4 regions of the Paenibacillus sp. FSL R5-0887 genome follow, and region 1 is predicted to be linked to each of the others. Evidence: predicted binding sites of a transcription regulator. Region 1 holds the regulator's gene; each other region holds the start of a gene.
The links. Region 1 encodes Rex, which represses fermentation and respiration genes when NADH is low (regulators of the CRP and FNR family bind a similar motif). Its sites were predicted from a motif close to TTGTGAAATATTTCACAA; they were not measured.
Positions count from the first base shown of each region.

Region 2: a site for Rex is predicted at 3,227-3,244, ahead of MKY14_RS23985 (flavocytochrome c). Genes of this name have one in related genera too.
Region 3: a site for Rex is predicted at 2,665-2,682, ahead of adhE (bifunctional acetaldehyde-CoA/alcohol dehydrogenase). Genes of this name have one in related genera too.
Region 4: a site for Rex is predicted at 3,699-3,716, ahead of MKY14_RS10795 (polymer-forming cytoskeletal protein). Genes of this name have one in related genera too.

Region 1 is NZ_JBBOCE010000001.1:2,559,158-2,566,671, reverse strand. It holds gene dinG (ATP-dependent DNA helicase DinG) at 1-2,625, shown strand, start outside; gene MKY14_RS11550 (redox-sensing transcriptional repressor Rex) at 2,756-3,409, shown strand; gene MKY14_RS11545 (amidohydrolase) at 3,396-4,697, shown strand; gene MKY14_RS11540 (cell wall elongation regulator TseB-like domain-containing protein) at 4,870-5,388, shown strand; gene MKY14_RS11535 (hypothetical protein) at 5,800-6,342, shown strand; gene MKY14_RS11530 (AAA family ATPase) at 6,335-7,514, shown strand, end outside.
Region 2 is NZ_JBBOCE010000002.1:1,363,352-1,370,865, reverse strand. It holds gene rlmD (23S rRNA (uracil(1939)-C(5))-methyltransferase RlmD) at 1-501, shown strand, start outside; gene MKY14_RS23985 (flavocytochrome c) at 1,335-3,125, opposite strand; gene MKY14_RS23980 (histidine kinase) at 3,398-4,984, shown strand; gene MKY14_RS23975 (response regulator transcription factor) at 4,959-5,741, shown strand; partial or broken gene MKY14_RS23970 (SF0329 family protein) at 5,809-6,169, shown strand; gene scfA (six-cysteine ranthipeptide SCIFF) at 6,560-6,709, shown strand; gene scfB (thioether cross-link-forming SCIFF peptide maturase) at 6,832-7,514, shown strand, end outside.
Region 3 is NZ_JBBOCE010000001.1:2,836,427-2,843,940, forward strand. It holds gene adhE (bifunctional acetaldehyde-CoA/alcohol dehydrogenase) at 1-2,589, opposite strand, end outside; gene MKY14_RS12845 (ABC transporter substrate-binding protein) at 2,998-4,464, opposite strand; gene MKY14_RS12850 (carbohydrate ABC transporter permease) at 4,597-5,469, opposite strand; gene MKY14_RS12855 (carbohydrate ABC transporter permease) at 5,471-6,298, opposite strand; gene MKY14_RS12860 (response regulator) at 6,509-7,514, opposite strand, start outside.
Region 4 is NZ_JBBOCE010000001.1:2,383,470-2,390,983, reverse strand. It holds gene MKY14_RS10810 (hypothetical protein) at 133-885, shown strand; gene MKY14_RS10805 (MFS transporter) at 909-2,174, opposite strand; gene MKY14_RS10800 (LacI family DNA-binding transcriptional regulator) at 2,222-3,133, opposite strand; gene MKY14_RS10795 (polymer-forming cytoskeletal protein) at 3,775-4,326, shown strand; gene MKY14_RS10790 (hypothetical protein) at 4,947-5,192, shown strand; gene MKY14_RS10785 (histidine phosphatase family protein) at 5,255-5,872, opposite strand; gene MKY14_RS10780 (LysR family transcriptional regulator) at 6,031-6,933, shown strand; gene MKY14_RS10775 (DinB family protein) at 6,996-7,463, shown strand.

The DNA.
Region 1 (7,514 bases):
GATGATGTTGTGCTTGTAGGGCATAATGTCGCTTTCGACTTCCATTTTTTACAAAATGCTTTAGATCGTTGTGGTTATTTGCCATTTCAAGGGCGGATTTTGGATACGATTGATTTTCTGAAAATTTGCTTTCCTTCGCTCACATCTTATCAACTAGGCTCTGTCAGTGCTCATTTTGGAGTGACACATGATCGTCCGCATCAGGCAGATAGTGATGCACTTGCGACTGCTTTAGTGCTGCTGAAATGTCTGGAGGAGCTCTACGAGCTGCCGCTGCTTACGATCCAGAGACTCTGTGAGCTGTTTACCGAAGAGGATAGTGATCTGGGCTGGTACTTTGATGGTCTGCTGCGAGAGCGGGAAGCGGAAACGCTACAGCCCGAAGGTGATCTGACTTTCTATCGTCAATTAGCGCTTGCAGTAGGAGATTGGACGGAGTTAGCGCCACCTAGAGATGAGCATGCTGAGAATCCGCTAGCGAATTTATCTTTTACTGATTATATGGACGAAGTAACCAAACGACTTAAAGACACATTACCGCAGTATGAAAGCCGGGAAGCTCAGGATATTATGATCAATGAGGTGATGACGGCACTTGCCGAAGACAAACACCTACTGATCGAAGCGGGCACAGGAACCGGTAAATCGCTCGGTTATTTGTTGCCTGCCATTTATCAAAGCGTTCGCACCAATGAAAAAGTCATGGTCAGCACTCATACCATTAATCTGCAGGACCAATTGCGCGAGCGGGATATCCCTTTGTTAACGCAGGTAGTTCCTTTTCCGTTTAAAGCTGCTATTTTTAAGGGAAGAGGGCATTATTTGTGTCTGCGTAAGTTTGAGCATAAAATTAATAAAAAGGACTTTATAAGCCCAAGGGAAGATGCGCTTACTGCCGCTCAGATGATTGTATGGCTCACTCAAAGTGAATCAGGGGATGATGAAGAGCTGAATTTAAGCGGCCGGGGCGGTGATTTCTGGGAGACGGTGGCAAGCGATACCGATTCCTGTCTGGGCCGTTCTTGTCCTTGGTTCCGCAAATGTTATTATCATAGGGCCAAGCATGAAGCTGGGATTGCTGACGTGGTTATTACGAACCACTCCAAGCTATTCGCAGATGTTAAGGCTGGGCACCAGCTGCTTCCGGCTTACGAGCATCTTGTCATTGATGAAGCACATCATTTAGAAGATGTGGCTGGTAAACATCTTGGCATGCATATGAAGCATTTCACTGTGGCACACACATTATCGCGGCTGTATAAAGATAGCCGAAACGGACAGCTTCCTGCTCTTCGTCAAATATTACAGTCGTCAGGCAGTGAAGAGGCTTCAGAATGGAGCGGAGTCATCGATCGGATCTACCCGGATCTGCTTACCGTCAAAGAAACCTGGGATGCACTCAGCGACAAGCTGTTCAGCCTTTTGCCGGAACGCAGTGATGCAGGGGCAGGGGAAGCGGGACAACTGGTTATGCGGTTGATTCCCGCCCGTAAGCCGAAGGATTGGGATGAATTGGTTGCGCTAGAGAACACTATGAATCTGACGTTAAGCGACATCATCCGTAAGGGTGATAAAATGCTTAACGAGATGCGCGACCAGGAAAGCCAATCTTCAGCAGACAGTCTTGTTACTGATATTAGCGGTTTATTTAAGGATTTGGCTTCCATCCGTGAGCAAGTAAGATTCTTTATGGGGCTGAATGACGATAATGTAGTATATTGGCTGGAGGCAAATGGAAATTACCGCAGCAAATCACTGCAGATGTATGCCGTCCCTGTGGATGTTAGCAGCCAGCTTAAAGAGTTGTTCTTCGATAAGAAAAAAAGCATCGTGCTTACCTCGGCGACGCTGTCTGTAGATAAGTCTTTTCAATTTATGATTGATAATCTCGGACTTAACGAAGCTGCAGAAGAGGGACGTCTAATGACCTCACTCCTTCCATCTCCCTTTAAGTATCGCGAGCAGGCACTGCTAGTTATACCGCGTGATTTTCCTAGTGTGAAGGGGAGTGTGGGCGATGCTCGATTTGTCGATACACTCGTACAGTCATTATCGGAAGCTGCTAAAACAACACGTGGGCGGATGCTGGTTCTGTTTACTTCTTATAAAATGCTGCGTCAGGTATATGATCCGCTTAAAGAGGCTTTGGCCTCACAAGAGATTACGGTGCTTGGTCAAGGCGTGGAAGGTGGCAGCCGGAGCAAGCTGATCCGCCGCTTTCAGGACAGTGCAGCATCCGTATTGCTGGGGACGAGCAGCTTCTGGGAAGGTGTAGATATTCCAGGTGAAGCACTGACTTGCCTGGCCATCGTGAGACTTCCATTTCAACCGCCGAATCACCCGTTGGCGGAAGCGAAGTCGGAGTTATTACAGGCCCAGAAGAAGAATCCGTTCATGAAATTATCTGTTCCTCAAGCGGTTATTCGTTTTAAGCAGGGATTCGGAAGACTGGTTCGCACGGCGCAGGATCGCGGAATAGTTATTGTTTATGATACAAGGGTTATTGAATCTCATTACGGGAAGTATTTCCTTTATTCATTGCCTGGTCCCAAAATGGAGCATATGCTTACTGATCAAATGGTCCCACGCATAGCGGAATGGCTAGAGGATGGCGGCGCTTCTTAAAACGCTCGTCTTCAGTTTAGCTCCTCCTTATCCTTAAGGGCGGTGTGTTACAGTACCGTCCTTAATAAGGAGAGGTAGACGTTTGAATATGGATTTTCACAAGAACATTACTATTTTTAGGAGGAAAAATATGAAATCGGATAAAATATCAGAAGCCGTTGTTCGCAGACTGCCTGTGTACTTGCGTTTTTTGAATGATCTCCAGAATCGCGAAATATTAACAGTTTCCTCTCAGGAACTTGGACAAAAGCTTGATCTTAATCCCGCACAGATTCGTAAGGATTTAGCATATTTTGGTGACTTCGGCAGAAAAGGTATCGGCTATGATGTAACGTATCTTATTGAGAAAATCCGTCATATCCTGAAGCTGGATCAACAGCTTAATGTAGCTTTAGTTGGAGCAGGTAATCTCGGACATGCCTTGTCTAATTACAATGCATATCTTAAAGATACTATGAAAATCACGGCTATATTTGATTCGTACGCTCCTAAGGTTGGACGTAAGATCAACTCCCTTACTGTGCAACCGATGGATGAACTAGGCAGCACGATTCGTGAGCAAGGTATTCGCATTGCCATTATTACCGTACCTGATTCAGAAGCTCAAAATGTAGCAGATATTCTCATTTCTTCTGGGATTGAAGCGATTTTGAACTTTGCCCCTGTGATTCTGAAGACACCACCGAATATCCGGGTGCATGCAGCTGATTTTACAACTGATCTGCAAAGTCTTGCTTATTACTTGCGGGATGGAAAGGAAGAAAGCGAACATGAACAACAATAAAACGATAATTAAGGGCGGGTATTTTCTGACTCCGGGAACGGATGAGCCGGTTCTGAGTGGATATATGACTATTGAAGATGATTTAATCACTTACATAGGAAAAGAAGAGCCTCAGATGGAAGCTGGAGTGCAAGTGGTTGATGGCAGCCGTCTGCTGTTCATGCCTGGACTTGTAAACACACATGGTCATGCGGCGATGTCTTTGCTGCGTGGATATGGAGATGATTTAGCGCTACAAGTGTGGCTTCAGGAGAAGATGTGGCCGATGGAGGAAAAGTTCACCGGTGATGATGTATACTGGGGAACCTCCTTATCTGTATTGGAAATGCTGAAGGGTGGAACTACGACCTTCCTCGATATGTATGATCATATGGACCGAGTAGCCGAGGTAGCTGAGTTATCAGGTATCCGTTCCGTATTGATGCGTGGTGTGATCGGGTTATGTCCAGAGGATGTACAGAATCACAAGCTTGCGGAAGCGATTTCTTTTGCCCGTAACTGGCATGGAAAGGCTGAAGGTAGAATTACTACTATGATCTCGCCGCACGCCCCTTATACTTGCCCTCCGGACTTCCTGGTTAAGTTCGTGCAGGCAGCGCATGATCTGGATTTACCGATGCATACGCATATGTCCGAAACGAAACGTGAAGTGGAACAAAATGTGGCGGATTACGGGTTGCGTCCTGTAGCTCACTTAGAGAAGCTTGGCATGTTCACACGTCCATCGATAGTTGCACATGGTGTTCATTTAAATGATGAAGAGATTGAGATCTTGGCTCGCCATAATGTGGGTGTATCTCATAATCCGGGCAGTAATTTGAAGCTGGCTAGCGGAGTGGCTCGGGTTACTGATCTTCTAAAAGCTGGTGTGAAGGTGTCTCTTGGCACGGATGGCGCGGCAAGCAACAATAACTTGGATATGTTTGAAGAGATGCGGCTTGCAGCTCTCATTCATAAGGGTGTCAGCGGTGATCCAACGGCTGTTCCAGCTCCAGAGGCTCTGCGTATGGCTACAGAATATGGCGCGCAGTCCATCTTTTTAAATAATGTAGGCAGACTTGCTGTAGGGATGAAAGCAGATTTCATTGCTATTGATATCGATCAGCCGCATTTGCTGCCACACACAGATCTGTTGTCTCATGCAGTTTACTCTGCTAGCGCTAAGGATGTTGAGCATGTGTGGGTGAATGGTAAACAGGTCATCAAGCATGGACAATGCTTAACCCTGGATGAGGAAGCTATCCGGCGTAAAGCGCAAGAAGCCTTCGAAGGTTTATTGAAGCGTTAAGTCTGGAGAATAACGAATAAATAATAGGCTGCGACTTTTTGCTTTTAGCAAAAGTTGCGGCCTTTTGTGTATTTTTAAGGCTGGGAAAGCTAGAAAATTATGAAATTTTGGATAAACACGCGGGTGTGTTATATAATCAAAAAAGATATATTACTAGAAAGGGAGCTGTACCTTGAAGAAAAGGAAAAAATGGATCCTCCTGGGGTCAGTTCTGATTCTGCTCCTGGGGTTTGGACTTATCCAGTTCTATGCCTATATTATGAAAGATCAATGGAACGAGCGTGATATCGCTAAGGATGTTGCCAAAACCAGAGCGGGTCTAACAGAGGTAACCAAAGCACAAAAATCGGTTTGGGATGAAAATGCAGTGTACTGGGTATTAACTGGGAAAAATGAAGCCGGGACTGCTCTTATGGTCTGGGTCCGCTTTACGGTAGATGGAAAATTTGCTGAAGGCGACGACGCAGTGTTTGCTGAGGAACTAAGTAAAGGAACCTCGGAAGCCCAAATACGCGGCATTATCAAAGCTGATCTTCCGGACATAACGATTGAACGCTTGCTGCCGGGAGTATATAACGGAGAGTATGCTTGGCAGCTTTTTTATAATCAGAGCGGTCGGTATTATTATCAATTTTATCGCTTTTCGGATGGGTCCCGAATGGGCGAAGGTTACAGTTTACCTAAAAGTTAAGCTGAACATAAGGAAATTAAGGGTGGCATAGTAAACAAGCGAACTTATTATAAGTTCGCTTGTTTACATTTATTTGATGTACAAAAGTGATATACTAAGTGATATACTGAATGGGTAGTTATCACCGAATATTCTCTTAAATTCACATACGAAAATAGGCCGATTGATTAAAAATCAAGGCCAGTTTTGTCGAAAGTGAGGAATTTATTTGGTATTGATGTAAATATTTAAAAAATTAAATTTTAAATATATTCACATTTATTTTGAAATTAGTATATACACCTGTGATATACTACTACTTGTAATTAGGAACAGCAATAAGAGACTTCAGTCTCTCTGATGAGCTCTCAAGTAGCTATAAATTATTATAATGAGCTTTATATTTTGTCATCTTTGAGAGGAGGACGTTTCTTGAAATTACGTCTTGTACCTGTGCTGATAACGTCTCTACTGTCGGCTACTCTATTGTTTGGTGGCTTCTTTTTGTATCGTCAGTTTGCAATGCAGGAACCACTTCAGAAGATTGTATCTCAATATGAGGGCGTCAATAATTCTCATATCAGTATTAACCGCAATGAGGTCACTTTGAAACTTGATCTCCAGCCAGGCACGAAATTACGTGAACTGGTTCAGTACGTCTCCCAAGAAGGAAAATCGATGATTGATGGACGTACACTAAAACTTGATGTAGAACAGAACTCCAGTGAACTGCTGGATGAATACTGGGATAAAGCGATGTTCTCTGTAGCCGAAGCTATGGAGAGCCGTAAATATACACTTATACCCACAGAACTTGATGGACTCAAAGCGCAATATCCACAATATAAAAATGTGATAGCCTCAACAGAAATTGATGACAATAATGTCTATGTAAGCTTGAGTAATGGAAAAGAAAGCAAATTTATTATTTTGCCGCGTAAACCTGCGACATTGGGGGTATGGAATAATGCCTAAATACCTTAAAGAAATTCTAATCGGATTTATTCCTGTCTTGTTTATTTTTATGGCTTTTCTAGGCATTAATATATTCCCGATTGTAATTGCTGCTGGGATGCTCACGGCTTTACTTATCATTGCTCATTTAAGAGGCGGACTTGCGGTAAATGCAGGTGCCGGGAAGAAACGCAAGAAGGATGGACCTTCAAAGCTTACTTTTGAAGAAATTGGCGGGCAAGACAATGCAAAACAGGAGCTTCGTGAAGCGTTGGATTTTTTGATCCGGCATGAGGAAATCAGCAAATTCGGGATTCGGCCTTTGAAAGGGATTCTGCTTACAGGCCCTCCAGGAACAGGTAAGACCCTTATGGCTAGAGCAGCAGCACATTATACAAACTCTGTATTTGTGGCAGCATCAGGCAGTGAGTTTGTAGAAATGTACGTAGGTGTCGGTGCCGGCCGTATCCGCGATTTGTTTAAGGATGCCCGTACCCGCGCCCTTAAGGAAAACAAGCAAAGCGCTATTATTTTCATAGATGAAATTGACGTAATTGGCGGTAAGCGTGAGGGCGGACAGCAGCGAGAATATGATCAGACCTTGAATCAGCTGTTGACTGAGATGGACGGGATCTATAACAACGAAACACCACGCATTCTACTGGTAGCAGCCACTAACCGTAAAGAAATGCTTGATTCAGCATTGCTGCGTCCTGGCCGGTTTGACCGTCATATTCAAGTGGACATGCCTGATAAAAAAGGCCGCAGATCGATTCTCGAATTGCATGCCAAAAATAAGCCGCTTCATGCCAATGTGAACCTCGACAAAATTTCCGAAGAAGCCTATGGTTTCTCCGGTGCTCAGCTCGAAAGTGTTATGAATGAGGCAGCAATTTATATGATGCGTGAGGAATTGACAGAGGTTGAGCAGCGGCATCTGTCGATGGCGATTGACAAGGTTATGATGGGGGAAAAAACGGACAGAGAAACTAACCACGAAGAGAAAAAACGTGTGGCGATCCACGAATTGGGACATGCCATTATGGCAGAACTGCTTCGTCCGGGAAGTGTCAGTCAGGTTACGCTGACTCCGCGGGGGCAAGCCCTTGGTTATGTACGTCACAATCCTCAGCAAGAGCAGTATCTGTACACCAAAGATTATCTCGAAGATCAGATTATGATCGCACTTGGTG
Region 2 (7,514 bases), on a different contig from region 1:
CTGTACGGTAAAACCGTTGAATATGCCGGACTGACTGGCAACGAAACGGTTATCGATGCCTATTGCGGCATCGGTACGATCTCCCTCTTCCTGGCGCAGCATGCGGCTAAGGTATACGGTGTCGAGATTGTACCGGAAGCTATTGAGGATGCCCGGGCGAATGCGAAGTTAAATGAGATGAAGAATGTAGTGTTCGAGGTTGGTGCCTCTGAGGATGTAATCCCTAACTGGAAAGAGCAGGGGATTACGGCAGATGTTATCGTTGTCGATCCACCGCGTAAGGGCTGCGATCCGCGGTTGTTAGAGACGATTTTGGCGATGAAGCCGGAACGCGTGGTGTATGTGTCTTGTAATCCATCGACACTGGCAAGAGACTTGCGGGTGCTCGAAGATGGAGGGTACAAGACAGTGGAGGTAACTCCGGTGGACATGTTCCCGCATACGGTGCATGTGGAGTCGGTGGCTTTGTTGGTGAGGGATGTAACAGAAGAATGTAAATGAAAACAAGGCGAAGTCGAGAGCGCAGCTGCAGCAAGAGTATGCAATGACCAGTCATATTCGCCCGGAAACTTCGGACACTGAAGTATTACGAAACGCCGAGCAGAGGATAATATCATAAAATATATTTGTAAAAATTTTGGCGAGTAACATAGAACGTCTATTTTTTGTGGACGAGCACGGGGAATTAAATTTTATCAGGGATTTCCCTGAATATTAATATCCGATTATATATTGGATTCATTGGTTGGCTATATGCTTTTCCATTATATCTGGCCATTAATTAGAAGCGTTCGCCAACCACATATCTGCATAATAAAGCTCTTACGAAGTAGGTCTATGCCTATTATCCGTGAGGGCTCTTTCTCATTTATTAATGATCCTGCAAAAAGTCAGCCCCATATGGAACCTTCGAGGGTACCATATGGGGCTCTTTTTGTTTCCGCAAATTGCGGAAGCATGGCGCAGGGACAAGTTCCTGCGCTTTTTCACATTCAGTTAAAGGAGAGAAATGCAATGAAAGCAAAAACAGAGTGGAATAATATTCCTTTTTTGGAACGATAAAAGAGCAGCGAGTTAGACGAGCGTAGCCCCTAGGCTCCGCTATAAAAAAATCGTGAAGATCTTCGTGGTCACACTTTTGATCACAGTGCTTATTTTTTTCATGCTGATGACACGAATACATAGCAAACCGCCCTGTTCGCAATGTTGCGAACAGGGCGGTTTGCTATGTCATAGAGGGCAGCTTGAAAGTTAGAGTCAACCTGCACTTTACGAACTATCTTGCACGTTTTTAAGGCTAACTTATTAATAGAGTAGCTACACAAAAAATAAGATTACTCTGCTACAACTTGTTTGCCTGCAATCCGGCCGAATGTGAAGATATCAGCGATGGCATTACCGCCAAGACGGTTTGTACCATGAATGACCCCTGTTACTTCACCTGCAGCGAACAACCCAGGGATGACTTCGCCTTTTTCATTCAATACGCGAGTCTTCTCGTCGATCACCAAGCCGCCCATTGTATGGTGAACGGAGGGTACAGCTTTTTCGATGTAGTAAGGGCCTTTTTCAAGAGATTTCAATCCACCGCGATGTTTGAAATCAAGGTCTTTACCTGTTTTCGCATAATCATTTACTTTATTAATCGTTTCTTTCAAAGTGTTCACGTCAATTTTAAAGAAATCAGCCGCCTCTTCAATCGTATCGGCTTTAAAGAGCAAGCCTTGTTTAACGAGTTGATCGTATTCGTCTTGATGAACTTCGATCGTTTTACCAATATCCTCAATGCCTTGATTCCATAATTGATACGTATATCCACCCGTTTGGGCAAGAATTGCTTTAGAAATAACGTCACGACGTTCTAATTCCTCAACGAAGCGCTTGCCTTCTTGGTTAATCAGGATCGCACCATCGAAGCGGGAGTCTGCAACCAGGGAAATAACACCTGTCTCAGGATTACAGATTGGATACGTTTGAATACTCTCCATGTTTGTCAGTTTGGCGCCAATCGTTTCTGCCATAACGATACCGTCACCTGTAGATCCTGGTGTATCGGTAGTCATATATTTTTCATCCATTGTAGGGTTATACTTCTTACGCATCTCTACATTGGATCCAAAACCACCGGTAGCGATGATGACGCCTTTGTTCGCATGGAATGTGATCTTGTCGCCAGTACCCGAAGTCGCAGTTACACCTGTTACTTTGCCGCTTTCGTCCTTCAGCAAGGTTTCGGCTTTCATATTCGTTTTGATCGTGATTTGATCAGCGTCTGTTTTGGCTTTTAACTTAGTAATCAATTCAACACCTGTATGACCTACAGGAATCAACGCACGTTTTCTGGAATGGCCACCAAATTGGAACAGATGATCAGGTAAGAACTCTACCTTGATATCATCGCGCAGCCATTCGGCAGATGCTAGAGCATTGTCGGCAAGAATACGAACCATCTTTGGATCCCCGAGGTTGTCTCCGCCTTTCATCGTATCATTATAGAACAAGTCAGCCGTGTCATCTGTGATGCCAAGAGCACGTTCAACCCAGTTGTCAGGCGCATTCATCTCACCACCGGAAATCAATGTGTTGCCGCCAACAGCTGGCATTTTCTCGAGCAGAACTACATTAGCTCCAGCGCTCTTCGCTTCGATAGCCGCACTAAAGCCAGCACCCCCGGCACCGATGACGACAACATCATAGGTTTGCTCGACTTCTTCTTTGTCTTTGCTTCCACTGACTGCAGCGCCAGCGACAAGGGTAAGTCCAGACTTCGTAATTGCATCTTGAATGGCTTCGAGATATCCTTTGCTTGTAACTGTAGATCCGCTAATGGCATCAACTTTTGCGCTGTTAGTTGCCATGACATCTTGCTTGAGCTGCGTATAAACAGGTTCTGCAAGTACTTCATTTTCCTTATGCTCTGTCACTTTAATGTCAGTGATCTTGTTATCTAATAAGGAGACTTGTACTTTAATATCGCCATGTTTACCTTGCCCAACTCCTTCAAAGACTTGAACTCCGTTTGCATCTGCAGCGGGTTCTGCATCTTTACTGCCGCAAGCAGCAAGCGTGAACATAAGACTGAGGACTAGTAGAATAGATAACAGCTTTTTCGTGTGAGTTCGCATAATATCTCCTTCATTCTGTTGTGAATTGGTTACATACACTAGGGAGAGGAAGATTTGCTAGGCAAATCCTTTATCTCTAGCCTAGACATGAATGTTATTTCATGTGAAAATATGCACAAGACCTATTATAGATTTAGTACAGCATTATGTATTTGCACAGATTAGTGTTTTTTTGTCTTTTTCGGGCATGTAAGAAACGGATATTGTGAAGGGCTATGATTACAATGAAATCAATTCACTTAAAAATTACGTTAATCGCAGGAGGCTGCTTCTTGCTGCTGTTCGTTGCATTGCTTGTAACAATATATTTGGAGATGAACCATACGGTTGTCCCTTTGAATAAGAACTTAACGCAGCAAGTGGTTACTGCACGCAGCGACCAGATTGATTATTGGTTTAATCAGCGCATTGGAGAGATAGACATGCTTGCTTCTCTAGCTTCGGACCATCAGTGGACACGAGATGAATTGCTGCAAGAGTTCGATAAGTTCGAGGCGAAGAAGAAAGTAGAGTACGAATCCATACGCGTGGTGGATATTCACGGAAATTCCTGGTCAGCAAGGGACAAGCCTTTTTCGATACTAAACCGACCCTACTATCGAAAACTGCTGAATTCAGATTCCAATTATGTGGTAAGCAATCCGATCGTATCCAAAGCGAATGCAGCCGAAATCGTCGTCATTCTTTATCGCGTGAATCCATCGGTGAATGATGAGGTAGCTTATATTGCCGCAGCCGTCTCCGTCAAGAAGATGAGGGAGATTGCTCAAGATGTAATGCTATATGACCAGTCAGGCCAGCTTATCGTCGATTGCAGAGAGCTGGGTGAAGAAGATGGAGCGGAGGATACAGCAGATAAGAAGAACATGAGTGTATTTGAGGCTCCAATTCAAAATGTGGAAGGCTGGAAGTTAGTACTCAAAGTACCGAATTCAAGTCTATCGTTAGCGGTGATCAAAACCCAGCGGACTGCATTGCTGGTAGGCGTTCTTATCGGTAGTGCGTTTATCGTCTTTCTGGTGCTGCTTGCTTCTTCCATTATTCGTCCAATTCAGTCGCTTCGCCAGGTAATGGAAAATGTGCAGAACGGCAACCAAACCATACGAGCAGATGTTACGCGCTCGGATGAGATCGGCGATCTTGGACGAAGCTTCAATGACATGCTTGTTCAATTATACGCTGTGGAGCAGGACCGAAAGGAGATGGAACTCAGACTGATTCATGAGCAGATCAAGCCGCACTTTTTATACAACACATTGGATACGATCCAGTGGATGGCAACGGAACATGGAGCAGACAATGTGGTGGAGATGGTGGAAGCGCTTAGCGCGTATTTCCGATTAGGGCTTGGCACAGGCAGTCCCTACATTCTGCTTGATCAGGAGTTGTACCATGTCGAGAGTTATCTTCATATTCAAGGTGTGCGATATGAGGAGATTCTGGACTACGAGCTTCGATATGATGAAAAGCTTGCTCAGTGCCAAGTTGTTCGCTTCATACTGCAGCCTTTGGTGGAAAATGCGATTTATCACGGGATTAAGCCACTTGGGGATCAAAAGTGCAAAATTTCGATTACAGCATATAAACAGGCCGATTATTTGGTCATTAAGGTTGAAAATAATGGGGTTATGATTCCGGAAGAGAAGCTTGAGCAGATAAATCAAGCCCTTCTTGATGATACATATGATCGTTCTGCCACAGGCTTTGGGCTATACAGTGTAAACCATCGCATTCGACTAGCTTACGGAGTGCCATATGGCCTTGCAGTGAAGAGCGAAGATGGCATTACCGTTATGGTCATTCGAATACCTTTGGACGGGGAGTGGAATGAAGATGTGGAAGATTGTCATCGTCGATGATGAAACGATCATTCGCAAAGGCTTGCGACAATACATTGAGGAGAGTCCGTATCTTTTTGAGGTTGCAGGAGAAGCGAAAAGTGCAAACGAAGCATTGAATATGGTGGAGGAAGCCCTACCACATGTATGTCTTGTGGACATCAACATGCCGAATATGAATGGGCTCGATCTGATGAATATATTGCGCGAACGCTGCCCGTCGGTTCTGGTTGTCATCATCAGCGGGTACGATAACTTTGAATATGCGCGTCAAGCCGTGCAACTGCAAGCATTCGATTATGTATTGAAACCTGTGCCGAAGAGTGATCTGAACAAGCTGCTTCATCGGATCGATGAGCATCTTCAGGTAAAATATCCTTTGCATTCACATGAAGGCAGGGTGGATAAGAAGCGGGAGCTTCCCGGGTATACAGGGGATGGAACAGTGCTTATCCAAAAAGTGACCGAGTATATTGACAGTCATTATCAGGATCCGGAGCTGTCTATTACTCGAGTAGCAGCACTATTTCATATCAACCAAACCTATCTTAGCAAGCGTATGAAGCAAGAAATCGGTGCTTCATTCCTTGACTATGTCACTGAGCTTCGGATATCGAAGGCGAAGGAGATTCTGGATGACGTAATGCCGAATATCAAAATCGGGGATCTGGCCGTGAAGGTAGGGTATAAGAGCCAGTACTATTTTAGTCGTGTGTTCAAAAATAGAGTCGGCTCAAGCCCCTTAGAGTACAAAAAGCATCCGTTCGGTTATGGATAGGAGGGCCATTCTCGTCCCTCTGCAGCACGCCATAGATGCTATGCTCGGTTCAGATTTTCAAATTCTTAACAACCATGAAGAAATTGAAGCGGTTAGAAAAGTTAGTAAGGGATCATCCCGGAGGATCGGCTAATAGTCATTGCAAGAAGCAGAAAAATATCAGAACTTGCAAAGGAACTTTTGTCAGCTCAGGCATTATTAAGTAAATCGAACTTTATTGTTATAGCTACTAAGTATTTATCTATTTCCATAGAGGAGAGCTTAGAAAGCGACGATATCTTATTGAATATTCTAGCCTTATTGGACCGACGAGTTGGGAAAAAGCGGATTTTAAACATGAGCGAGAAGATGAGTTAAAGCATCCAATTGTGCAATATTTTTATGAACTAAGGCGTCAAGAGCAGATAAACTGTCTGGAAGTGTCTTAGGGCTCCTCATATAAGTTTGTTCACATTGTCCACCCACGCATGTGGAGAGTGTCGCTCTACTGGTAAGGAAGGATACAGTGCTATGAAATCCTTATATTTATTGGACTTTACGGACAAGTATGAGAAAAAATGTTGTTAAAGAGATGGCATCATTGCCGTCTCTTTTTTGTTTCACTTTTTTAGTATTGCACTGACTCTGGTTACCGCTACCGAATCCTATGATCACAAGCATGAACGACTGCACGAAAATTAACGTTGATACTTATGTTTAAGCCCTCTCTACTCTGCTGGGTGACGGGAATCATAGACGTACTTACGTGAGGTTGCTACGATGTTCCATGGAAATTAAGTGAAAGTGATCACAAGAAATTACAGAAGGAGTTATTTATCGTGAAAAGAATCGTAACCCTAAGCACCCGCAAACTGATGGATACCGCAAAACACGGCGGATGCGGCGCATGCCAGACCTCTTGCCAGTCCGCTTGTAAAACTTCCTGCGGCGTTGCAAACCAGAAGTGTGAAAATGCAATGAACAGATAGGATTCGGAATTTTACCGCCCATTGCTCTGCTGATGGGCGGCTATTTTTAAGAAATGAATGCTTCCTCTAAAGGATGGCAAAGCCGTTTCTACTTGTGTGCAAAAGGAGCTTGATTAGTAAGTATGATTCATCAATATAAACTAAACGGATACAATATCGTGCTCGATACCTATAGTGGCTCGGTGCATGTTGTTGATGACCTAGCATATGAAATTATAGCGGATTATGAGAAAACTTCTGTCGACCAAATCGTGACAATGATGTTAGAGAAATATAAGCATGATTCCAGCATTTCTGAGAGTGACATTCGAGAAACCATCGTGGATATCGAGGAGCTTATAAATGATGGTCAGCTTTTTACAAAAGATGAGTATGAGAACCTCTCGCTTGATTTAAAAAAACGGAAAACTTATGTTAAGGCACTCTGCCTCAATGTTGCGCATACCTGTAATCTATCATGTGACTATTGCTTCGCTAGCCAAGGGAAATACAACGGAGATCGAGCAATCATGAGCTATGAGGTTGGACAAAAAGCTATCGATTACCTGCTTGAAAATTCGGGTCATCATCGCAACCTGGACATCGACTTTTTCGGCGGGGAACCGCTTTTGGCCTGGAAAGTAGTTAAACAGATCGTAGCTTATGCAAGAAGCAAAGAACAAGAATACAAAAAGAAGTTCCGCTTCACCTTCACGACGAACGGGATGCTGCTGAACGATGAGGTCACCGAGTTTTTAAATCAGGAAATGTACAATGTCGTATTAAGCCTGGATGGAAGAAAAGAGGTTCATGACCGACTTCGCCA
Region 3 (7,514 bases), 280 kb from region 1:
ATATACATCTGCGAGTTCAGATACCAGCGGCAGCTTAGGATTGGCAGTTGTACATTGATCTTCAAATGCACGGTCAGCCAAGTAATCTACATGGGATTCAAAATCCTTAGGATCAAAGCCCAATTGTTGGAAGGATTCTTCGATACCCAGTTTTTTGTTCATGTCGCGAATAGCATTGATCAGGCTAGTTACACCTTCTTCAGTTGTGCGAGCTGGCAATCCCAGAATACGGGCGATTTCTGCATAACGCTCGTCAGCTACGAAGTGTGAATATTTAGGGAACGAAGCGAACTTCGTAGGTTTCTTAGCATTGTAACGAATAACGTGTGGCATAAGGATCGCATTAGTACGACCGTGAGCAGTGTGATATTGACCGCCCCATTTATGCGCCAAGCTGTGGTTAATACCCAGGAAAGCATTAGCAAAGGCCATACCAGCAAGTGTTGATGCGTTATGCATTTTTTCACGGGCAACTCTGTCGCCTTCAAGAGCCGATTTTTCAAGGTATTGGAATACCAATTGGATTGCTTTAATTGCCAGACCATCCGTGTAGTCACTCGCCATAACAGATACATAAGCTTCGATGGCATGTGTCAATACGTCCATACCTGTATCAGCTACAGCAGTTTTTGGCAAGCTATATACGAACTCTGGATCAATGATAGCTACGTCTGGAGTTAGCTCGTAGTCAGCCAAAGGATATTTAGTGTGTTGTTCAGTTGTTTTATCGGTAATAACTGCGAAAGATGTTACTTCCGAACCTGTACCCGAAGTAGTTGGAATCGCTACAAACTTAGCTTTGTTTCCAAGTTTAGGGAATTTGTAAACCCGTTTACGGATATCCATGAATTTTTGTTTCAGACCATTAAAGTCTGCGTCTGGATGTTCATAGAATAACCACATTCCTTTTGCAGCATCCATTGGGGAACCACCACCAAGTGCGATGATGCAGTCCGGTTGGAATCTGTTCATCATTGCTGTACCTTTTTCAACTGTAGTTGTCGATGGATCTGGTTCAACTTCCGAGAACACTTCGATCGCTACAGGAGTTTGGCGTTGACGCAGGTAATGTTCAACTCTCTCAACATATCCAAGCTTAACCATCATTGGGTCAGTGATAATTGCGACACGTGTGATATCAGGCATTTTGGTCAGGTACTGAGTAGCGCCTTTTTCGAAATAGATCTTGTCAGGTACTTTAAACCATTGCATATTCACGGTACGACGATTCACCCTTTTCACGTTGATCAAATTGATTGCTGTAACGTTTTGCGACACGGAGTTACGACCATAAGATCCGCAGCCCAGCGTCAACGAAGGGATGTTAGTGTTATAGATATCGCCGATCGCACCATGAGTGGAAGGCGAGTTAACGAGAATACGTCCTGTTTGCAGACGGTTAGAGAACTTCATGATTACTTCTTCGTTGTTGGAGTGAATAGCCGAACTATGGCCCATACCACCAAATTCAACAACTTGTGCTGCGCGTTCAATACCTTGATCTGCGTTTTTAACTTTGTAGCAAGCAAGCACAGGACTCAATTTTTCAGCGGACAATGGATATTTAGTGCCTACACCTTCAAGTTCTGCTACCAGAATCTTAGTGCCGGCAGGAACTTGAATGCCGCACATTTCAGCAATTTTCACTGCGGATTGTCCAACGATTGCTGGATTAACCGCACATTTATCAACGTTCATAGCGCCGCTAGTAAGTTTGGCAGCTTCTTCTTTGTTAACAAAGTAGCAGCCATTAGCGATCATTTTCTTTTTCACTTGATCGAAGATTGGTTCTTCGATAATAACAGCTTGCTCGGAAGCACAGATCATACCATTATCAAATGTTTTGGAAAGAATGATGTCCGTTACGGCTTGATCGATATCCGCGCTCTTTTCGATGAATGCAGGTACGTTACCAGGACCTACGCCAAGAGCTGGTTTACCACAGCTATAAGCTGCTTTTACCATTGCAGAACCGCCTGTTGCGAGAATAAGTGCAACGTCAGGGTTGTTCATCAAAGCATTTGTTTTGTCCATCGTTGGCATTTCAATCCATTGGATACAGTTCTCAGGTGCGCCAGCTTTTACAGCCGCATCATGAAGAATTCTAGCAGCTGCTGCACTACACTCTTGCGCAGATGGGTGGAAACCGAATATAATAGGGTTCCGTGTCTTAATCGAAATCAACGCTTTAAACATCGTGGTGGATGTAGGGTTGGTTACCGGTGTGATACCCATTACAATTCCGACGGGCTCAGCAATTTTTTGGAAGCTTTCATAAGCATTGTCTTCAATAACGCCTACTGTTTTATCGTATTTAATTCCGTGCCAGATATATTCTGTCGAGAAGATGTTTTTAGTAATTTTGTCTTCGTAAACCCCGCGGCCAGTTTCTTCTACAGCCAATTTAGCGAGGTACATATGTTTGTCGAGTCCAGCCAACGCCATTGCATGAACGATTGTGTCAACTTGCTCTTGATCCAGCGCCATGAATGCCTCATGTGCTTTTTTCGCTTTATCCACCAAAGTCTGAATATACTCTTCAGCGGTAGTTTGTTTAACTTGGGCGGCGACTTCGTTCTTAACTGCCATCTCCCTCGTCCTCCTGTCAATTTTTAGGTTGTTTTTCTCTACACATTTATCTTATCACATCATTTCCACCTTGTATAGTGAAATCTTTCACAAAGTATAAAGTTTTTTTGATTTGTTTTCAAAGCGCTTTCATTCGATCATTTTATAGGTTTTTTACCATTATTTATGCTGTAATATCCCTTAAATCTAAAGTTTATGTTTAAAAAGACAAGAACCAATACCCATTTTCTACCTTTCCGCTCGCAAAAATATTTTAAAAATGCAAATCTATTTTTGTTGACACTCTATTTTTCCCATGACCCTCTAAAAAATAGTCGGAAACCATCCGTCGTGTTGATTTATAAAAATATCAATAATATAAACATAAAAAAACCGACTCCTAAAGGAGCCGGTTCTGTCCTTCCTTGCCTATTCTACTTTAATTGTATCGAAGAATTTCTCTTGCACTGTTTTTGCAGCAGCTTCAAGCTGTGTCTTGGAATCTGTTCCCTTTTTGGAGAACAGCTCTTGAATTACATTGGACATGGTTGCGTAGTAGTCCTGTGTATTGTATTGCGCTTCCGGTTTACCGTCCAGCAAGCCTAAAATATCAGGGCTGTATTGATATACATTTGTATATTTATCATACACAGCTTTTGTTTTCTTGCCGAAGTCAGAATCTGCAGAATAGTAATCTAAGAGCGGCGGAATAAAGTATTTGCCATCCGTTGTACGTTGTTGCAGAACCGCATCCAGTGCTTCTAGACCTTTATCGGAGAAGTAATCAAATGTAATATAACGGAATGCCATTTCTTGCTCGTCTGGTGTTGCATTTGGATTGATTACAAGGTAGTCACCACCAAGTACCCCAGTGTGTTTTCCGCCTTTTTCCATCGCAGGCATTGGATACGTAAGTACATCTTCTGGTTTCAGACCGCCTTGATTCAACGCTTGCTCAATAACACCGTCAGATCCAGCCATTACCATTGCTGTACGACTTTGTTGGAATGCGCCTACAGCATCACCCCAGCCCAGTGCCCAATCCTGAGGAATCGCGTTTGCTTCCCATCTAAGTTTCTTGTAGAAATCCAGCGCTTTAATCCCAGCCTCAGAATTAAAAGTAGCTACAACCTTACCGCCTTCAATCTTCTGAATTTCACCGCCAGCTTCGAACAGGAAGTTGGTCCAGTTCCAGCCTGCTTCATTCCCTTTACCCATTGGAGCAATACCGGAAATCCCTTTTTTGGTATCAGCTACGCCTTTCGCGGTATTCAGCATATCATCCCAAGTCCAATCCATAGATGGAACAGCAACGCCTTTTTCATCCAGCATTTTTTTGTTGATCATTGTGGTTGTTACATAACCCTTTTGAGTTACGCCGAATACTTTTCCGTCAATGATAAATTGGTTTTGGAGAACCGGGTTAATTTGATCCTTAAATTCGTATTTATTCCACAGATCCGTAATGTCAGCTACCCAGCCTTTTTCAACTAGGAATTTTGCTTCTGTAGCGTAAGTGTTAAAGAAGGTTGGAGCTTCATTCGCTGCCATTTTGATGCCGATTTCACTTACATTGTACTGCCAATCGTCTTTGACGATTTCAACATTCGGATACTCCTCTTGGAAACGTTTGATCTTGTCATCTTCCTGTGCTCTAACTTCGGTTAGGTCAGGGGTTGGATAGTGAATTTTGATGGTCACTTTTCTTTGTGTGATATCATCAGTTGGCGCTGCTGTAGCACTGCCAGCATTATCTGTTGCAGCATTCGTTGGCGCAGTAGTCGCTTCCCCTTCCTTGTTTCCTGTCGTGTTTCCGTTATTGTTGTTACCGCCGCATGCGGTTAACAATGATCCGGCCACAAGGAGGCTTAGTAGCACGCTAGAGTACTTACGCATTGAAACTCCCCTTTTCAATTCATAGTTATCTTACATATCGATCATAAAAGAGAAATCGTTTACAAACGAGGTGCATTTATATTCCTTTCATGTGCATGTTTACGATCCGTGACTAAATTCGTCGATCCGCGCTTATCCCTTAACTGCTGATAATGCGACGCCACGCATAATGAACTTTTGGAAGATCAGGAAGACAAGGATCGGCGGCAACGATACGATAAATAGGATAGCGAATTTAATATTCGTATTAAGTGCCTTTACATTAATAACGTATTTATAGATTGCTGTCGCGAGCGTATATTTCTCTTCACTGTGCATAACCAGAGATGGCCAGAACCAGTCATTCCATGCAGTAGAAAAGATAAAGATCGCCAGCGTAGCAAATATCGGAACCGACAATGGCACTGCAATGGAGAAAAAGCTTCTCGGCTCAGAGGAGCCGTCAATCCGCGCGGCTTCAAAAATTTCAGGATGTATCCCATCAAAAAAGTTCTTTAAGAGTAGAAAATAGAATGTATTCGCACCAGCCGGCAGCCAAAAGGCAGCGTACTGATTCAGTAATCCAAGCTCTTTTAGATTGACAAAGTTGGGAATCATGTAGCTGGTCGCCGGAATAAACAATGTCATCAGGAAAAAGAAATAAATTGCCTTTCTGTAAGGAACATTCATACGAGAAATGCTGAAAGCAGACATTCCCAATACGACTAGTGTCACGACCATATTCCCCACAAAAATATAAATAGTGTTCTTAAGGAACATCAGCAGATCAATGTAGCTCATCGCTTCTTTAAGGTTGCTGAAGTGCCATTCCTGCGGGAAAAAATGCGGTGGGAATGAGTTCACCTCTTGATTCGATTTCAGTCCGTTAAATAACGTCATACAAATCGGATACAGCATGCTAAACACCATAATCAAAATAACCACGCACATCAAGCCATAAAAGATCTTATTGCTTGTTTTTTTCAAATCATGTTCTGAGAGAATCCCTCTATCTGCGCTCTTCATCTTAGTTGTCCTCCTTGTTAAGCTTGAACTGTAAAATGCCCAAACCACCTAGGACTATGAACATTAGCATGCCAAGCGCAGTCGCTGTTCCATAATCGAGTCGCGTAAAAGCATATTTTACGATCAGCAGCGCATAGGTAAGCGTAGTATTATTCGGCCCACCATCAAGCAGCGCCATTTGTGACTGATACCCTTGTGAAGTCCCGATAATCTGTAATATAAACATCAAAATGATCAAATTACGTAGCGAAGGCAATGTGATGTACTTTATACGTGCCCACACACCCGCCCCATCAATCTCAGCTGCTTCATACCAATCCCGCGGAATGCTGAGTACAGCAGCCAAGTATATTAACATCCCTGATCCAAACTGCTGCCACGTCTCCATAAAAACAAGGGAAATCATCGACCACCTTGTATCTGTCAGGAAGGCAACCTGGTCCACACCAAGCGAGCTTAATACTGCATTGATTGGGCCCACAGGATCATAAAGCCATCTCCAGAGTCCATATAGCACCACACCAGGCATTACAAAAGGTAGGTAAGCCGCTACCCGCACAAAGCCCCCAAACCTTCTCAGCTCCGAGATCATAATAGCAAAAGCAATCGGAACCCAGAACCCGATAATAAGACATAGAAGCATGTAATACCCTGTATTTTTTAACGCGGTCAAAACATCCGGATCACTAAGGGCTCTAGCATAGTTCTCAAAGCCAACAAAGCTATTCCCTTTTACAAAATCAACATGGTAGAAGCTGTACAACAAGCCTTTAAAAATTGGCACCCACAAGAACATTACAAAAATAATCACAGCAGGTACGAGGAACATATATCCCCAAAAGTTTTTCTTCCAGCGGTTTTGCTTGTAAGGTGTACCCTTCAGCGCCGGCGGATTTTCGGATACAACTGCGGTTTGATTCATCAGGCTCCCTCATTCCATTTTTCTTTCAGCATTTTTCGCAAAATGCTTCCTACCTTAAATTGTAGAAAATGAGGGTTGTACTGAACATGTCTAAATCTACCGAAGTAGTATGTGTTTTTACTTCTTCAATTCACTGGGGCTAATCCCATAATATTTTTTGAAAATTTTACTAAAATGCTCCGGTGATTCATAACCTACACGCTCGGCGATTTCGTATCTGCGAAGATCTGTGTTCAAAATCATCTCCCGGCTTTCTTCCATCCGCAGCTTAATTACATATTCCCACAGGTTGTAACCTGTATTTTTCTTAAACAGATAGCTCAAATAATTGGGGCTGACATGGTTTTTCTTAGCCACTTCATGGATGGTTAATCCTTTTTGCGCATAGTTCTCGTCAATATACTCTCTCGCTTTCTCTACAATCAGATTGCTGCGTGTATGAAGCTCTTCTACTGAAGGATCGGTTGTGTAGCTGTTCCAATTAAAATCCCCGTAGTAAAACACATAATGGTCATTGTGTTCATTATTCCAGAGAATGGCTTTGGAGGCTTGACGGTTCAATACAGCCATAAAAGAAAGACCCTTGAGAATCTGGCTGATGCCGATAACTGCATTTAAGTGCAGATATTTTTGAATATTAAAATGAAGACTACGGCCAAGGATATCTAGCCTATTAATTTGGCTGGCAGACGAATCTTCATAGCTTTTTTCATCCCACTGAATAATGATCGTAATCTCTTCATCCTCTGCGTAAAAGGCTGTCGAGTTCCACTCCTGATCCATCAGCTCTTTGGCGATATTCAGCGCGGCATAACAAAGAAGCCGTCTGTCCCGCAGGGTGTAGTGCTTCTCCTGATTCGTTCCAGCCAGAGGTACCTTAATTTTTAAGACGGAAAAATACGGCCCTTGCAGCTTCAGGTTATCCAGCTTTTGCAAGCGTTCTGCATCACACAGTACACCTTCAGGCTCAATGAGCAGCTCATTCAATAACTTGCTGTATTCCGGAAGCGGCTCTTCCAGCCGAAAGCTTTCGTTAATTCCTGACATGAAAATATCCAATTCTGGTGATGGTTTCCCCATCTTAAGCAGCACATTTCGCACCGAATCCAGAAATTGCTCACTA
Region 4 (7,514 bases), 180 kb from region 1:
TTAAAGGAGAACTTATTTATGAATGTTATTAACGCTACGATGGAAGATATAAATGGATGAGTGTGTTCCGATGGACCGGAAGGGGGTTCACGCCAAAAGTTTAAACTGACTGTACGTTAAAAAGGAGGACTTATGAAGAAGTTTATAGTTATATCTGGCGTCTCGCTATTTTTGTTGGCGATTTCTTTTAACCCATTGTTCAACTATATACGTGAGTACATAATCTCTGATCAAATTAATCAGCGTTATGAGATAAAGCATGCTGAAAAAGAATATAACCCAATAAACGTACAAGAGATAACGGTTGATGATAAGAATATTAAAATCAGGGAAGAAAAAACAGGCAGGAAAGCAGATTTGACCCCATGGGATGAAGAGGAGAAGGTCCCGCCTGGTGATATTGTCAAAGTTCAGTTCTTATTAAATGATCAAAAAATCTCCACCCCTGATGAAATATGGCTATCCAATCGGGACAGAGGCAGCCGATATTTTTCGTGGATAGATATTCTCACAGTAAAGGACCGAAAGACTGGTGAGAATCAAATAAATATAGTCCAAAGACTGACCGACGATAGTCAACCCATGGAAACAAGAAAATGGAAAATCATCACGATTGCACAAGACGGAGAAGTAGACGAAGAGGTTCTCAGCTATGCGCAAAGAAGCAACAATCATTTAGGCGTCAAGCTAATCGAGTTCTCCGGTACCTCCCTTATGGGTATGGGCTATTATTCAGATGTTACTAAGGCCTATCCTAGTATTTTCTTCCCACTCCTATTTCCGTTTCTAACTGGAATAGCGGGTCTCCTGTTATTGATTTTTCTGGTTGTTCTATTACTGTTTGAGCTTCATCTTAGACGCGTTATTAGAAAAAGAGGGCGATAAAGAACACAGGATACGTTCTGAAATTACTTGTAGTTTCGAATTACCTTTAATTTAGTGATAGTTGATAAGGCAAACAGCAGCAGTAAGACTCCGATTGAACCCATGACAGGACCAGGGCTGAAGAGATCAGACAAGGATGAGACAGCAGTAAGACCAATGGATGGGGCTACACTCATGATAGAACCTAATACACCGAACACCCTACCCTGGATGTCTTCTGAAACTTCCAGCCTAAGGATTGTATTAATCAGCAAAGTGCAGAATGAGAACATGAAGCCAATCACAAGAATGATAGGAATGGCAATCGCAGCGGAAGTGACGAATGATAACAGGAGGTACAGGGGACCGAGACATAGCAGTCCAGTCATAATAAGGAAACCTCTGTTTTTCAATTTGGAGCCAAGCAGTAAGATCAGACCGGATCCGATCATATAACCAAGTGGAATACAGGCTTCAATAAGTCCAAACTGAAAGGGAGTGGAATCCCATACGTTGACGGCCATAACCTGGGTTAACATCAGAGAGGGGACAAAAAATAAGGTTAAGGTAGGAAGCATAATCATAACGGCGCGTGCAAAAGGGTACCTCCAAATATAGCGAATTCCATCGATCAAATCCTGTGTGAATTTCCGTTCTTTCTTGGGCACGTTATTTAATTGAGTTGGCAAAGGAAGGGAACGGACCGCTAACACGAGCAGAAAGGAGAGGAAGAATGTAGCTCCATCAAATAAAATAGCGTCGGCTGCTCCAAAACTCGCTACGAAAATCCCACCGGCGGAATAACCAATAGTCCGGCAGATGTTTTCAGACAAGTTCAACAGTCCTACCGCTTTTTGTAGATGTTCTTTACCAACAACAGTAGTGATAGAAGCTTGGTATGCCGGGGACTGGAATAAAGCTGAAATGGTCGTAAGACCCGTCAGTATGGCGACGATAATGAACGAAGTAGAGGGCAGGGAAATGGCTAAAGCTAGCGTCACTACGAGTCCGCAACTTATCAGATCTGTGATCAGCATGAGGGTTCGACGATTGACCCTATCCGCAAAAGTTCCCCCTATCGATCCGAGCAAAGAACTAAGCAATAAATTGATTATCGTGATGATGGCAATCATTTTGGCGCTGCCGGTCGTTTGCAGTACCCATAAACTTAAAGCAATACTATGAAAAGTGTTACCGAATAAGGAAATGGAGTACGAACTGAGTAGCAGCAGGAATCTCCGATTTCCCCAAAGAGAGGGATGAGCTTGAACAGCAGAGGGAACTTGTTTCACTAATACAGGACCAGGCATAGTTATGCTCCTTTCAACTTAAACGCTTAAGTGAATAGCCAAAAAAATTATTCTACAAAATAACAATTATTTTCTTGTGCGGAGTAGTCAGAATGATGCAATAATTTGTCCATGAGTTCAAATGCAGTAGCCGCTTTATCCCCTGTGAAAATGAATTTATGAACGTCATCGCCTAATATTTCCGGACAATTGCAGGTGCAAAGAACAGAGAGTTGTTCGAACCTCCCGTTTTTTTCAACGTAACTTCCAATAAACTCATTAATGACAATGGCCTCTTTATAGCCCCCCTCCTGTAAGAATGTATTTAATTCCTCCAAATTGACAACGGTGAATATCGCTTCTTGAGGTAATGGAAGACTGTCCTGAATAAAGCGGGTGAGGAAAGAGTTATTGAAGCTCTCCATAATTAAACATACCTGTGAAAGGTCCTGTGGTTTTACCTTGTGCAGAGCTGCTCGATAGTTGAAAAGGACCTGCTTAAAGAGTTTATCTTCAATCATGCTGTCGATCCGAATCAAAGGAATTCCTTCTACAAAATGCTTGGAGATCGAATAAAAGGCTTCCTCGCGCACATCGATCAGAAATACAGCCTCCAGCTTTCTTTCTACGATAATATCCAAAGAAGGCTGGTCAACATCAAGTGAATATAGCAGCGTATGGTAACCAGCATTTGTTAACCGTTGTTCCAAGGCATGTATAAATGAGAACTGGGCATGGAGCTTCCAGTGTGGGGTATGGGCTGCTGTGTTAACAAGCACACCGACCAATCCTGTTTTCTGATTCGCAAGTGAACGTGCTGCCAGATTCGGTATGTAATGCAGTTCCTCGGCAAGCTGAAGAATCTGCTGGCGCGTTTTCTCAGGAATGGTTTGGTTGCCGACACGATTCAGAACATAGCTCACTGTTGCGACGGAGACATTGGCACGAAGTGCGATGTCCTTCATGGTTGTCTTTTTCACCAGTAAATAGCTCCCTTATCCTTGTGATATTTTCTAAAGATTAACATTCTGATTCTAAAGCGTCAATGGGGGGTGAGAGAGCAGTCAGATGACCCTGTTAATTAGCTAGAAATGGAAGAATGTAGCCCTTGAGATTCAACTCTGGGAAGATCTGCTTGATAATCGTCTTAAGCTAAATTATACGAAACAAGCTTTATGCAAAAGCTGAAAAAATGCTCATTGACCAAATGGTCATCCTTCCGCTGTATTATTTTAATGCTGGAGTTTTGCATAAACCTAACATTAAAAAAGTAAGTGTAGAGTATGATGGTTCCATATCTTTTTCAAGAGGATATCTAATCTAAAGATTTATAGTAATAAAGATTATGAGGATACTTCCGCAGTTGTTGGGAGTGTCCTTTTTGTGTGGAATTAAGCACCTTTGTGACCTTTCTTAAAATTTGGGTAAATAAGTATTAAGATCTATGAACTTAAAACGGGCAGCGAGATGAGGTGTTACTTATGGATACGATTCCGGATGGAAAGGAGTGATCTTTGTGAAACCGCTTCAGATAACGACACAATATTGTGAAAATTTTCACCTGTTTATTAAAAATTTTAATATATAATTAATTTATAATCAAAAACAAGGGGGATTTCAAATGAAGTTATTTAAAATGATGTTAGTAGCAGGCGTCTCGGTTGCAGTCTTGTCTGGTTGTGGTGCGAATAATAATAATGCGACTAATTCGGCGGCTACTACGGCTCCAACTACAGAGCAAACGGATGCAGTTACTACAGCTTCAATCGTAAATCAAGCAGATGCGTTTACCAAGGCTGTAAGTAAAGATGGAAATTGGATTATTGCCATTCTAAATGATGTGACGATTGCCCAAGATGTTGTTGTTGAAGGCGAATTCCATGATAAAGGGGCCGCAGACGGCGACATCTACCGTAAGATTGCTCTTTATGCCCAAGACGCTGATCACAAAGTTACTGCCAATTACACACTCACTGTACCTAAGTTAACTGTACAAAGTGAAAATTTACGAGTTCAAGGCGGAACCATTAAAGGTGATGTTTATGTAGAAGCGAACGGATTTAATCTGCATGAAACCTCGACTATTGATGGAAATCTTTACTTCGCAAACGAAGATGTGAAAGCAACTGCAGGGATTGAAGGTAAAGTGACTGGGGCAACTGAAGTTAAATAAGTTAGTGATGTTTTCGATTAGTTAGATGTAGAAGTTGAAGGACTAAATAGATAGAATTATTCGGATAGGTTCAGGAAAAAGGAATCAGTATGAATGGGCAAACTCATAATGGACTACACCCCATCTAGTTACCATATGAGAGCCGACGGAAGCTTTGAAGTAACAAGTAATGGAGTATTGAAGTGTACAGTAGATGGTTTTAACTGTATTTTGTACAACTAAAATGCTCAAAATGCTCGGCCAATGAAAATAGCTGTATTTAGTACATCTATTTTCTTGATTTAATACTCTACAGGCTATTTCTCTAGTTTTTAATTGTATAGAATACACTTAAAGTTAGAATTAGCCCTTGTGGATATGGAATAAGTGTATAGAATGCAGTTATCTTACAAATTTCAACAAGATAGTGCGTTACAACGGAGTGGGTATCCGAAAGCTACGAATGATTAAGCTTAGCTCGTAACCTACTCAAGCAAACCACCGCAGACCCAAAACACCAGGCAGTGAACCTCCAACGGAGAATCGCTGCCTGGTTGTTTTTTGTGGATGAATATATGAACTATTGTTGATTTTCTTCATATTGACTTATAATATTACTACCACTACTAGGAGGAACACATATGTCTAAGGAGTATTCGCGCACATATATTGAGAGCGTAAAGCTTGAAATGTTAAATAGGTTGGGATTAAAGCAGGTGTTCTTCAAGGAGCAAATAGGGGATAGCCTAATTTTTGAAGCTGTGGGCTTTGATAAAGGGGCAAAACATCGCTTTTGCGTTAGACCAAAGACGAAAACGATTGATGAATTCATTTCAGGCAAATGGATGAAGGTCCGCAGTTTTATAATCAAAAGTGTGGATATTTAATGTTGAACCCTATAAAGGTAGCCCCGTTAATCGGAGTTACCTTTTTATTTTTTGACCCATAGTCATTGATAATGTGAAGTATCTCCATACAGATCAATGGTTGTATTGTTATCAGTTAGGGTTACTTTACATAATGCTGTAGAGAGAATATCCGGTAACTCCCCAATTTCCTGCAATGATTTATTGAGAAAATAAGCCATAATGACTTTTAAAGTCATCCGATGCGTGACGATGAGCACTTCTAGCCCTACGTTATCGTTTATGATGCGCTCCATTGTCGGCACTACTCTTTGTTCAAGCTGCTTGTAAGTTTCACCTGAGGTTAGAGGAATATATAGATCGGGTCTGGTGAAAAAATGGGAATATTGTAAAGGGGATTCTAGTTGTATCTGATCCGTATTCATTCCTTCCCAGCTCCCCATGTTAATTTCCATTAAAGAAACTTGCTGATGAATAGGTAAACTCCGCTTTCCCCGTAAAATCTGCGCAGTATGCAATGCTCTTGGACTAGTACTAGAATAAATTGCGCCTAAGTTTTCTACTTCCAAACGATCTCTTAACCATTTCGCCTGCTGTTCGCCCAAGGCTGTAAGCGCAGAATTTTGATGCCCTTGCATTCGTTTTTGTAAATTCCATTCTGTTTGCCCGTGGCGGGTTAAGTAGAATACTGTTTTTGTCATTAACGTGACCTCCCTTATGAATAGTTGTAAGTATAAGATAAATAAATATAAATAAACAATATATAATAGTTAACATCCATAATGTATAGTTATAATAAAATGGCTGAGGATAAGCGGCGAATACAGATATTATTTTATAAAGTGAGGAAGAGTTGACGATGAACTATCATGTATTAAAATTGTTTTATTACGTTGCGATCACAGGTAGTGTGACCAAAGCCTCTGAACGTTTGCATATCAGTCAACCCGCTATATCAGCGCAAATCCGTAAGTTTGAACGGGAGAATCATATTTTATTATTTGAAATTAAAGGAAAGAGGATGGTGCTCACCCCTTTAGGAAAAAGGTTAATCGAACCTCTTGAAAAGTTTTTTGCCATGGGTGATCAAGTCCAGCAAATCATTGAAGACTATCACAAATTTCCTGAGGGGAATCTGCGGATTGCAGGTAATTATTTAGCGACAAGCATCCTCATTCCCCGGTGGGCGTCATTATTCAAACAATCTTTTCCGGAAGTTAACATTCAGATCACTACTACTAATTCTCATGGTGTCATGGAAAAATTAAATAATTTTGAAGCAGACGTGGCGATTTACAGTGATATGGAGTTTCCTTCGCATAATACAGGAGTGTTCGAACATCGGGAGTTATATAGGGACGAGTATGTATTCGTGGTTTCTTCCCATCACCCTATTGCCAATCAGCAGGCTAGCTTTGAAGAAGTAATGTCTGAAGCATTTATTATGAGGGAAGAGGGCAGTGCAGCCAGAGAGCGGCTTGTCCGGTTGTGTGAAGAAAGAAGTGTACAGCAGCCAACGATTGGGCTTCAATTTAATGGAGTGAATGAAGTTATTCAAGCTGTCATTGCCGGTTATGGAATTAGTTATGTATCCGCTTTGTTGGCGAAACCTTATCTTGATCAGGGAACATTAGCTAAAATAGCAGTAGAAAATGTAGTCTCCAAGCATTCGATATGGATGGGCTACAGAAAGAAGGAACTTCAAGAAAGTTATATGCAGTCGTTTATTACGCTCGTTATGAAACAATTAAGTATAAAATAATTTTAGGAAATTAAAGATAATCTCATGGTAAACTATGGATGAAAATATTAGGAGGGGTCATAATGGATCAAATTGTATTCAAACAAATTAAGTTTGTGCGAAGTGTTACTGTGCGTGCTGTCGAGGGACTATCTGAGGGAACTTTGAATAGCATTCCAGAAGGGTTTAATAACAATATCCGATGGAATTTGGGACATATTTATTTGGTGCAAGAGAAGTTTGCCTTTCATTCTGCTCGGGAGCTTATGCAATTGCCGGCAAGCTTTGAACGCTTATTTGCGAAAGGGACTAAACCAGCCGAGTGGAATGAGGAACCGCCAACGCTTGAAGTTTTACTTGAGATGCTTACGGAGCAACCCAAACGGATCCAGGAAGCTTTTCACAATCGCTTAAGTGAGCAAGTAACCCCTCTTACAACAGGAAGTGGATTAACCTTAAATTCAATCGGTGAATTCATAAATTTCACACTTTACCATGAAGGTATGCATTTCAATACAATAAAATTATTAAATCGCTTTGCAGATAAATAAATTCAAATAACAAAAGATATCGATATATAGTTGGTATCTTTTGTTAGCTTT